3 regions of the Paenibacillus sp. 203 genome follow, and region 2 is predicted to be linked to each of the others. Evidence: riboswitches for the same ligand, from Rfam matches in the RefSeq annotation. Region 2 holds a riboswitch; each other region holds the start of a gene.
What was found. Region 2 has a riboswitch for glycine ahead of gcvT (glycine cleavage system aminomethyltransferase GcvT). Riboswitches for the same ligand answer to the same signal wherever they lie in the genome.

Region 1 (3,105 bases), on a different contig from region 2:
GGGCAGCGCGGTGACGCATACGAGTGCATTCTGGACAAGTCTCGGTGCCCCTTCCACCCTGGTCGATTACAATATTAATGATGAGCAATCAGAAAAAATCGTAAACATTGCAGCCGGTGAAATGGAATATGGAGGCTTTGGTAAAAGTTGAATCAGGCATATATTATGGCTTCTTTACGCGCATCACTTTAAAAATCAAAAAGGGAGTGTCCCCAAGCCTATGATGGCTGAGGGCACTCCCTTTTTGATTTTATGAATTAACCGTTTGTCCTTTTTCTTCTACTTGGATAGCAGCCCCTACATTGGCACCTGCAAGAATGCCCTTTTTCTTATTAGGATACAAAGAATCCATATAGGTTCGGGTTTCTGCAACTACGATTCCCGATAAGCCAAGCAGTGCGATCAGATTCGGGAAAGCCATCATTGCGTTAAAGATATCTGCCAGTAGCCAAATGGCTTCCAACTTGATGAACGCACCTCCTGCTACAAGTGCGATGAACAGATAACGGTATGGTTTAATCCATTTGACACCCAGTAAATATTCAACACAACGTTCTCCGTAGTAATTCCAGCCAAGTATCGTTGTGAACGCAAATAAAATAAGGCTAATCGTCACGAGCTCTGCACCAGCCGGAAAGGCACTGGAAAACGCATGCTGGGTCATCAGACCTCCATCGTCATTTCCACTCCATATTCCCGTAACCAGCAACGTAAATCCCGTCAGATTACAAATAATCATCGTATCAATAAATACGCCTGTCATGGATATCAGCCCTTGTTCTGCAGGCCATTTCGTCTTAGCAGCTGCTGCTGCAATTGGCGCACTTCCCAAACCGGCTTCATTAGCAAAAATACCTCTGGCAACTCCGCTTCGCATCGCCAACATAATCGTCGCTCCGGCAAATCCACCCGTTGCAGATGTGGTCGAGAAGGCCCCTTGTAATACTAAAGCAATCGCATGAGGAAGCTCTCCTGCAAACTTAATGAGTACAATTAAGCAAACTACGATATAGAGCCCCGACATGAATGGAACAATCTTTGTGGATACCTTGGCAATACTTTTGAGTCCTCCAATCGTAACAACAGCCGTTAACACGGAAATAATGATCGCTGTAACTACCGTTGGCACTCCAAAGCTACTTTCCGTCGAAGAAACGATAGCCTTTACTTGCGGAAAAGTACCGATTCCAAATAGGGCTACAAGAACACCAGAAAAGGCAAACAACATCGCCAGCGGCTTGAAACGGCGGCCAAGCCCGTTTTCAATATAATACATCGGACCACCCGAAAATTGTCCGTTCCGGTCTTTAACACGGTATTTAACGGATAATAATCCTTCCGCATATTTGGTTGCCATCCCGAAAAAAGCTGCAACCAGCATCCAGAATAATGAACCGGGCCCACCCAGTTTGATCGCTGTTGCCACGCCGACGATACTTCCTGTACCTACAGTAGCTGCCAGTGCCGTACTCAATGCTCCGAAGCTGCTTACATCTCCGCTACCTTCGTCCGGCGCTTTACCAATTAGCTTGAGCGCCAAAGGCAATCGAATAACCTGAAGTAGCTTCAAACGGATCGTTAGCCACAACCCAGTGCCCATTACGAGAATAAGAAGCGGCGCTCCCCATATCCAGCTGTCAATCGTTTCTAATACATGTACCAAATTCATTTCAACCCGCTCCTCCAGCATATTAGAAAACAAAAAAGAGTCAAATCCGCTGATTCGACTCCTGGAGAGGTTAAAGGCACGAAAAAATACAACCATCTTGTGCAGGTTTCTACCTCTAATAGCTCATAAAAAAGCCTAGGGCATTCCCTGTCACAGGTTATTCGCGTCTCTGTCCTTTTGCCTGAGAGTTTAAGCAGATGTTCTCTGCGGTGCACCTTCGGCGCCCAATTAAGGGTCTCTCCAGAGTTCTGTCCGTTTACGGTCCCCGCTTGTTGCTGTAATCAGCCTAAGCACCTGAGAGTTTTGCCCCTTCGGTCGGAACTTTCGTTCCATCTCCCGCAAACATCAACCAGACATATGAAATTTTTATTCATTATACAGAAAACTTTCAGCTTATTACAAGTGAAAAGTTTGTGAAGCCCTCTGAAATATTATTATTGTGTCTATCGAAAAAGCGGGTACAGCAGATTGCATCCTTAGGATGTCCTCTGCTATACCCGCCCGAGATGATGGAATTACAATTCTTCACCATTGGTTGCTATCACATTTTTATACCAGTTAAATGAGTCCTTTTTGGAGCGTTTGAGCGTTCCGTTACCGTCATCATCCAGATCAACGTAAATAAATCCGTAGCGCTTGGACATTTCGGAAGTAGACATGCTCACAAGGTCGATAGGGCCCCAGCTGGTGTAACCAATCAGATCAACACCGTCGGCAATCGCTTCCTTCATTTGGGCAATATGCTGACGCAAGTAATCAATTCGATACGTGTCATGCACAGAGGTCAATAACCACACCGCCACCGGTGAACAGACTCATGGTCATTACATTGATTTCATTAAAGGTCATCCAGTATTTTACTTTATCCTTATAGCGTGTAAACACTGTTTCGGCATAATTTACGTAATGCTATGACTTCACGTCCCAGCCAGCCATTATACTTCTGAATCAGACCTAGCGGTGTTTCATAATGTGACAATAATACTTTAAAGCCCATTTCAGCGAACAATGCAACCTAACGATAACCGTTCTCCTTTGAAATGCATTGACAGATACCTTAAAATAGACGTAATGCCTTCATAAGCATCCTAATCGTTGTAACGCGTTTCATGTCAAGTATTTTTTTTATGTGAGGAGAAGCACCATGTCGAATCTTGATCAAATTGCAAAACTGGCGGGCTTTTCCAAAGCTACGGTATCCAGAGTATTAAATCAGTCCCCCCATGTTAGTCATGAAACAAGAGCTAAAATTTTGAAAATCATGCAGGAATTAGATTATGTTCCTAATCGAAATGCCATTTCTCTATCCAAGGGTCAGACGCTTCAGATCGGTATCATTACTTCAACTATTAATGAAATTGTTCTCGCTTTTCTGGACAGCTTTGTGGAAGTAGCGGGCCAATATGAATTTCAAACCATTATTTATACTTCGGGAG
Region 2 (3,105 bases):
GTCTCCAGCAAGCCAAGTGCCAGTGGGTTGGCACTGACGACCAAAAGACCTTTGTGCGCATGGATGAGATCAGCCATCGGCTTCAGGTTTTCCACGGCTCCGAAAAAGTTGGGGCTTTGGACCAAAACAGCCGCAGTCTGTTCCGATACGGCCGCCGCTAACGCATTAGCATCCGTTACGCCGTCCGAACAGCCGATCTCCACGATGTCCAAATCCAATCCGCGTGCATAGGCTGCCAATACCTGACGTGCTTCCGGATGGACGGACCTTGATACGATAAGCTGTTTACGGCGGGTAGCTGCGGCGGACAGTGAGCCCGCTTCCGCCAGTGCAGTCGCTCCGTCGTACATGCTGGCATTAGCTACAGCCATGCCCGTCAATTCGCAAATATACGACTGAAATTCGAAAATGGCTTGTAGCTCGCCTTGGCTTACTTCCGGCTGATAGGGGGTGTAGGCTGTATAGAATTCCGAGCGTGAAGTGATGTGCTGGATGACGGACGGAATATGATGATCATAAATTCCTGCGCCAAGAAAGCTGGCATGTGTGTCTGTATTGGCGTTGTGTCCAGCAAGCTCGGCCAAGTGGCGGGTTAAGGCTCTCTCGCCGAGTCGAGAAGAAAGAGGGAGTTCCCCTTGATATCGAATGGCCTCTGGAATGTCACTGAATAAATCATCGATGGATGAAACGCCGACCACACGCAGCATTTCGGTTTGATCCTGTTCAGTCATAGGGAGATAACGATGCTGCTTCATAGGTTCTAGCTCCTTTCGAAAAGCAAAATTTTAAATCGTAAATTAGCTAATAAAAAAGTGTGAGATGAGAAACCCGGAAGTTCATATCTGACATGTTTGCTTTATAGAAATAAGGAGAGTTTAAGATCAGCGCGGGCGTTTATAAAAGGGTGCTGTCACCACCTCGGCACGCAGGCGTTTGCCACGAATCTCAACCTCCAGCGGTGTGGAGAGGGCGCTAAAACGACTGTCTACCAAGGCGAGGCCGAGATTACGCTTCAAGGTGGGCGACTGAGTCCCCGTTGTGACCTCACCGATGTGTTGTCCTTCTGCGAATACCGGGTAATGGGCGCGTGGGATACCGCGATCCATCATTTCCAGCCCGATCAATTTGCGAGGAATCCCTTGATCTTTCTGACGTTGCAGTGCTTCTCTACCGATAAAATCTCCCTTATTCAGCTTGACGAAGAACCCTAGACCGGCTTCGAGTGGTGAAATCGTGGCAGATAACTCCTGTCCGTACAGCGGCAACCGTGCCTCAAAGCGTAGGGTATCCCGAGCACCAAGTCCAGCGGGAATCAGCCCATACGACTCACCGGAACGAAGCAAACCCTCCCATACGGCTGGTGCTTCCGCAGCAGGTACATAAAACTCAAAACCGTCTTCGCCCGTATATCCGGTTCGTGAGACGAGTGCTTTTGCTCCGAACAATGGCACATTCTCATGGAAGCGGAAAGATGCCAGATTCGTAATGTCCGTATCTGCCACGGCTGCGGCAATACGTGCTGCTTCCGGTCCTTGCAACGCCAGCAATGCTATCGCATCAGACACATTCTCCATGTGAACGGATGCAGGCCTATGGCGAATGAGCCAATCCCAATCCTTATCGATGTTAGAGGCGTTCACAACGAGCATGTAGCGCTCCGGTCCTTTGCAGTAAACAAGCAGGTCGTCTACTACCCCTCCATCGGGGTAACACAGGAGTGAATATTGTGCCTGACCTGGTTCCAACTGGCTGACATCATTTGTGGTCACCCTTTGCAGAAAAGCTTCGGCCTCTTTGCCTTCAACCAAAAATTCGCCCATATGCGATACATCGAATAAACCCGCACGTTGCCGGACGGCCTCATGCTCCTTTTGAATGCCGCTAAACTGAACGGGGAGCTCCCAGCCGCCAAAGTCAATACAACGAACCCCAGACTGCGTCCCGTAGGACGAATATAGCGGTGTTTTTCGCAAATTAGTCATTTTTCCACTCCTATTCGGTGTGATCGGCTAAACAAAAAAGACAGGCCGAAAAAAACGTATAGACGGCAGTCTACACTCTTTTTTCAGCTCTGTCCTTGATACCAGAAAGTTACCCCGGTATGTACCGGGTTTCCCCTTGGGTGATCCGCTCCAATAGCGAATGCTCTCCAGAGATGCGTCCGGCAGAGGTCCTTTTGCCTGAGAGATTCACCTGCAATGCAGGCTTACTCCTTCGGCGCTACCTTCGGGATCAACAGTATATTACCTGGCTTTGCAGATAACAACTTGATCCGATTCGCGTGCACAACTGTCTCATAAGCGGCAACAGCTATGCGAATCTTTTTGGCAGTCTCTCCCTCCGCGTTCATCCGCGTTTGCAGTTGTCGGGGTGTTTCCCAAAGCATTTGCTATAACCCATTAATACGCAAATTCATTCAAAATGTCAATAAAAATGTCATCAAAAACAATATAAAAAACATTTAATATATAAATAAGGATATGTAAGCGTTTGTTATAAGTTATCATATTTTTATATAGTACGCCATATGAGGTCATATGAAGTATTTTTGTTAGTATTATTGACATGAGTGTTCCTGTTGTCATAATCTTAACCTGTCTAATACAGGTGAGCAAAAGCGATTTTATTCATATGGAAGCGAGGGGAACAAAATGGGTGAAGTGAAGCAGCAACTTTGGTATACAGACGAACATGAGTGGGTTCAGCGCACAGAGAATGGAACGTTGCGGATTGGTATTACAGATTTTGCACAGCATCAACTGGGTGATATTGTTTTTGTAGAATTACCTGAGGCGGGAGTAACGATTGAGCAGGGAGCGGAAATCGGTACGATTGAATCGGTGAAGACGGTATCCGACCTTTTTGCTCCGGTGACGGGAACCGTATTAAAAGTGAATGAAGCGCTGGAAAGTACGCCTGAGCTAGTGAATGAATCTCCCTATGAAAAAGGTTGGATGATCGAAGTAGAGATAGATAAAGATGTGGAGGAAGCATTGGGCAAGCTACTGTCTGCGGATCAATACGAGCAGTTGATTTCTGATGTGCAATAATGAGCAATACAGCATGAAATAATAACGCTTTATTCTGGTTTTTTATATGGATATT
Region 3 (3,105 bases), on a different contig from region 2:
CAAGCCGCCTTTGGCAGTCTCGCGGTGCTTCGACGGCATCGCACTGCCGACTTCAAGCATCACGTCAATGACTTCGTCAGACGGAATAGCGCTACGCACACCCGCCAAAGCCATGTCCGCTGCGGCAAGCGCAGTCACGGCTCCCAGCCCGTTGCGCACAATGCACGGGATCTCCACGAGTCCGGCGACGGGGTCGCAAATCAGGCCGAGCGTGTTCTTAAGAGCGAGACCCACGGCGTGAACAGCCTGTTCAGGCGTACCACCGCGCAGCTCGACCATAGCACCAGCGGCCATCCCGATAGCTGAGCCAATCTCAGCCTGACAGCCTCCCTCCGCGCCAGAAATGAAGGAGTTGTTGGCGATCACGTAGCCAATAGCTCCAGCGGCGAATAGTCCGTTCACCATATGCTCATCATCCCAGCCGAACCGCTCCTGCGCACTGATGAATACACCAGGGATAACCCCACATGAGCCTGCGGTAGGCGTGGCGACAATGCGACCCATGGATGCATTAACCTCCGACACGGAGAGGGCATAAGCCATGGCGAGCGCGGAGGCATCGCCGGAGCAGGTTTCCCCTGCCCGCAGATACTCGGCTAGGCGCTTGCCGTCCCCGCCCGTCAATCCACTGCGGGATACGGTGTCTTGTGTCTGTCCGCGATGAACGGCTTCCTTCATGACTTCATAATAATCAGACATTTGACGAAAGATTTCTTCCTCCGTTGTATTCGTTTCTTGTACCTGCTCTTGAATCATCAAGCGGCCAATCGTGGTGGATTCTTCAGCGCATAAAGCGCTGATCTCATGCAAATGGCTAAACCGCATCGGATTCAGCTCCTTTTTTCAAATTAATCATTTTAATTTCATACATATGAGGCAAAGAGCGCAGTTTTGCGATCAGTTCAGCCGTAGGTGGACTGTCCGTTTCGATGGCGGTAAGTGCTTCACCATCTCGGCCTTTGCGATCCACATGCATATAGGCAATGTTAATGTCAGCAGCGCCGAGCGCTGAAGTCACCGCACCTAATGTACCGGGTTTATCTGAGTGGAGAAGCACCAGCGTAGGCAGCTCCCCGGTCAGATTGACCCGGAATTCATTCAGTTGCTGGACATGGATGCTGCCGCCGCCGATGGAGGAGCCCAACAGTGTGCGCTGATCCTCGCCCTTCCACAGCTCGAAACGGACAGTGTTCGGATGAGGGGCGGGGAGTCCGCTGACGGCGAATTCCACGGCCATCCCGGCTTGTTCGGCCCACTGCTCGGCATCGGGAATCCGGTGATCGTCCGTATCGTAATTAAGCAGTCCTGCGATGAGCGCCAGATCTGTACCGTGTCCTTTATACGTATCGGCAAAGGAGCCGTATAATGTCATGCGGGCACGGTCAGGCTGCGCTCCGAGCCAGTGCCGGGCAACGCGTGCGAGTCGCACCGCGCCTGCGGTGTGTGAACTGGAAGGTCCGGTCATGGCCGGGCCGATAATAGAAAATACATCTTTGAAACGCATGGTGTGGCCCCCTGTATGTTCTAATACCATACTATATGGTATTTCCGCGTCTTTGCGCGGTTATGACGGTTCCTAATGCTGACGCACAATGTGAGCACAAAAAAGGACAGGATAAGGAAGTTTCCCTTATCTCTGTCCTCGTTACCTGAGAGTTTCGTGCGGTGTTCTTACCGCCTTACCCCTTGGGTGGCTTGCGCTCTCTCCAGAGTTGCGTCAGATGACGATACATGGACCTGAGAGATTATCCGCCAGCCGGGTGCTGGCGTCTTGCTCCTTCGGTGCCGCCAGAGTGTAGGCTCCCTGGACAGACTCTCCCGTCATCTTCATTCGCGTATACCGTTCTACATGTCTTTCTTAGGGTAATGTATGCCGTGCTCGGTGTCAATCACAGGGTTCAATTTTTACATAAACAGGTGCGTTTCCAATAAAAAAGATTAAAATTTACATAATTATGGATGAAATCAGGAAGGAATTAGAAGATTGGCGGCTAATCTGATAAAGGACAAGTACATTTATGGAAAACATAGGAGGGATATTGACGTATGGTAAAAGGCTTGCGGTTCACAGGTTCACGCTTAAAAGGGATGCTGCATCTAGCAGCAATCGTATCACTGCTGATCGGGATCTTCGTTCCACTCGGTCAGGTCAAGGCAGAGGGAGCATCGACAGTAGCCGAAGCACTTCAGGGCCAAAGCAGTGGAGGTACGGTGACGGTGGAAGGCTTCATTGTCGGACATGCTACCGGATCGAAAACGGCTAACTTTTCTTCTCCGTTCGCGAATGATTTTAACGTACTGATTGCCGATCAGGCAAATGAACGTAATACGTCTAATCTATTGGATGTACAGCTGACTTCAGCGTATAGAGGGCAATTTGGGCTGTCAGGCCATCCTGAGCTGATCGGCAGCAAAATTCGTGTGACGGGTACACTCGGCGCCTACAATAATTTTGGTGGAGTGAAAAGCCCAAGCGCTGTTGAACTGGTGGGCGGAAGCGAACCGGGGGAACCAGGTGAACCTGGCAACCCGGGTCAACCCGGTACTACATTGCCGGATGGAAAAGGCAAAAAGGTGCTGTTCGATAATACGCACGCACAGACCGCTGGTGCAGCAGATTGGGTCATTGAAGGCGCCTTTTCCGACTTTGCCAATGGACTGCGTAATGTAGGCTTTACGGTAGACCAATTGAATCGTCCCATTCCTTTTACTTATGGAGAGCAGGCCATAACATATGACAAGCTGCGCCAATATGATGTGTTCATTATTGGTGAAGCGAATGTTGCCTTTAAGGCATCCGAGCAGGCCGCTCTGCTGCAATACGTGAATAACGGGGGGAGCGTCTTCTTCATCTCCGATCATTATAATGCGGACCGTAACAAAAACCGTTGGGATTCCTCCGAAGTTATGAATGGCTACCGTCGTGGAGCCTATACTAATCCGGCCAAAGGCATGACTGCAGAAGAAGCAGCATCACCGGCGATGCAAGGATTAACAAGCTCCGATTGGCTGGCGACCAACTTTGGTGTTCGTTTCCGTTATAATGCGCTTGGTGACGTGAATGCTACTGACATAGTAGCCGCAGATCAATCTTTCGGCATTACC

Region 1: another riboswitch for glycine. It lies ahead of WA407_RS16575 (alanine/glycine:cation symporter family protein); the one in region 2 lies ahead of gcvT (glycine cleavage system aminomethyltransferase GcvT).
Region 3: another riboswitch for glycine. It lies ahead of sdaAB (L-serine ammonia-lyase, iron-sulfur-dependent subunit beta); the one in region 2 lies ahead of gcvT (glycine cleavage system aminomethyltransferase GcvT).

Annotation. Positions count from the first base shown of each region.
Region 1 is NZ_JAXCHD010000006.1:342,569-345,673, reverse strand. Features, by position in the region: gene WA407_RS16580 (hypothetical protein) at 11-151, shown strand; gene WA407_RS16575 (alanine/glycine:cation symporter family protein) at 251-1,669, opposite strand; glycine riboswitch at 1,829-1,923, opposite strand; glycine riboswitch at 1,942-2,018, opposite strand; partial or broken gene WA407_RS26765 (family 1 glycosylhydrolase) at 2,185-2,451, opposite strand; gene WA407_RS26760 (family 1 glycosylhydrolase) at 2,441-2,554, opposite strand; gene WA407_RS16565 (LacI family DNA-binding transcriptional regulator) at 2,814-3,105, shown strand, end outside.
Region 2 is NZ_JAXCHD010000005.1:89,808-92,912, forward strand. Features, by position in the region: gene gcvPA (aminomethyl-transferring glycine dehydrogenase subunit GcvPA) at 1-755, opposite strand, end outside; gene gcvT (glycine cleavage system aminomethyltransferase GcvT) at 882-1,982, opposite strand; glycine riboswitch at 2,159-2,257, opposite strand; gene gcvH (glycine cleavage system protein GcvH) at 2,652-3,050, shown strand.
Region 3 is NZ_JAXCHD010000007.1:13,818-16,922, forward strand. Features, by position in the region: gene sdaAA (L-serine ammonia-lyase, iron-sulfur-dependent, subunit alpha) at 1-825, opposite strand, end outside; gene sdaAB (L-serine ammonia-lyase, iron-sulfur-dependent subunit beta) at 815-1,504, opposite strand; glycine riboswitch at 1,716-1,831, opposite strand; gene WA407_RS16965 (DUF6359 domain-containing protein) at 2,047-3,105, shown strand, end outside.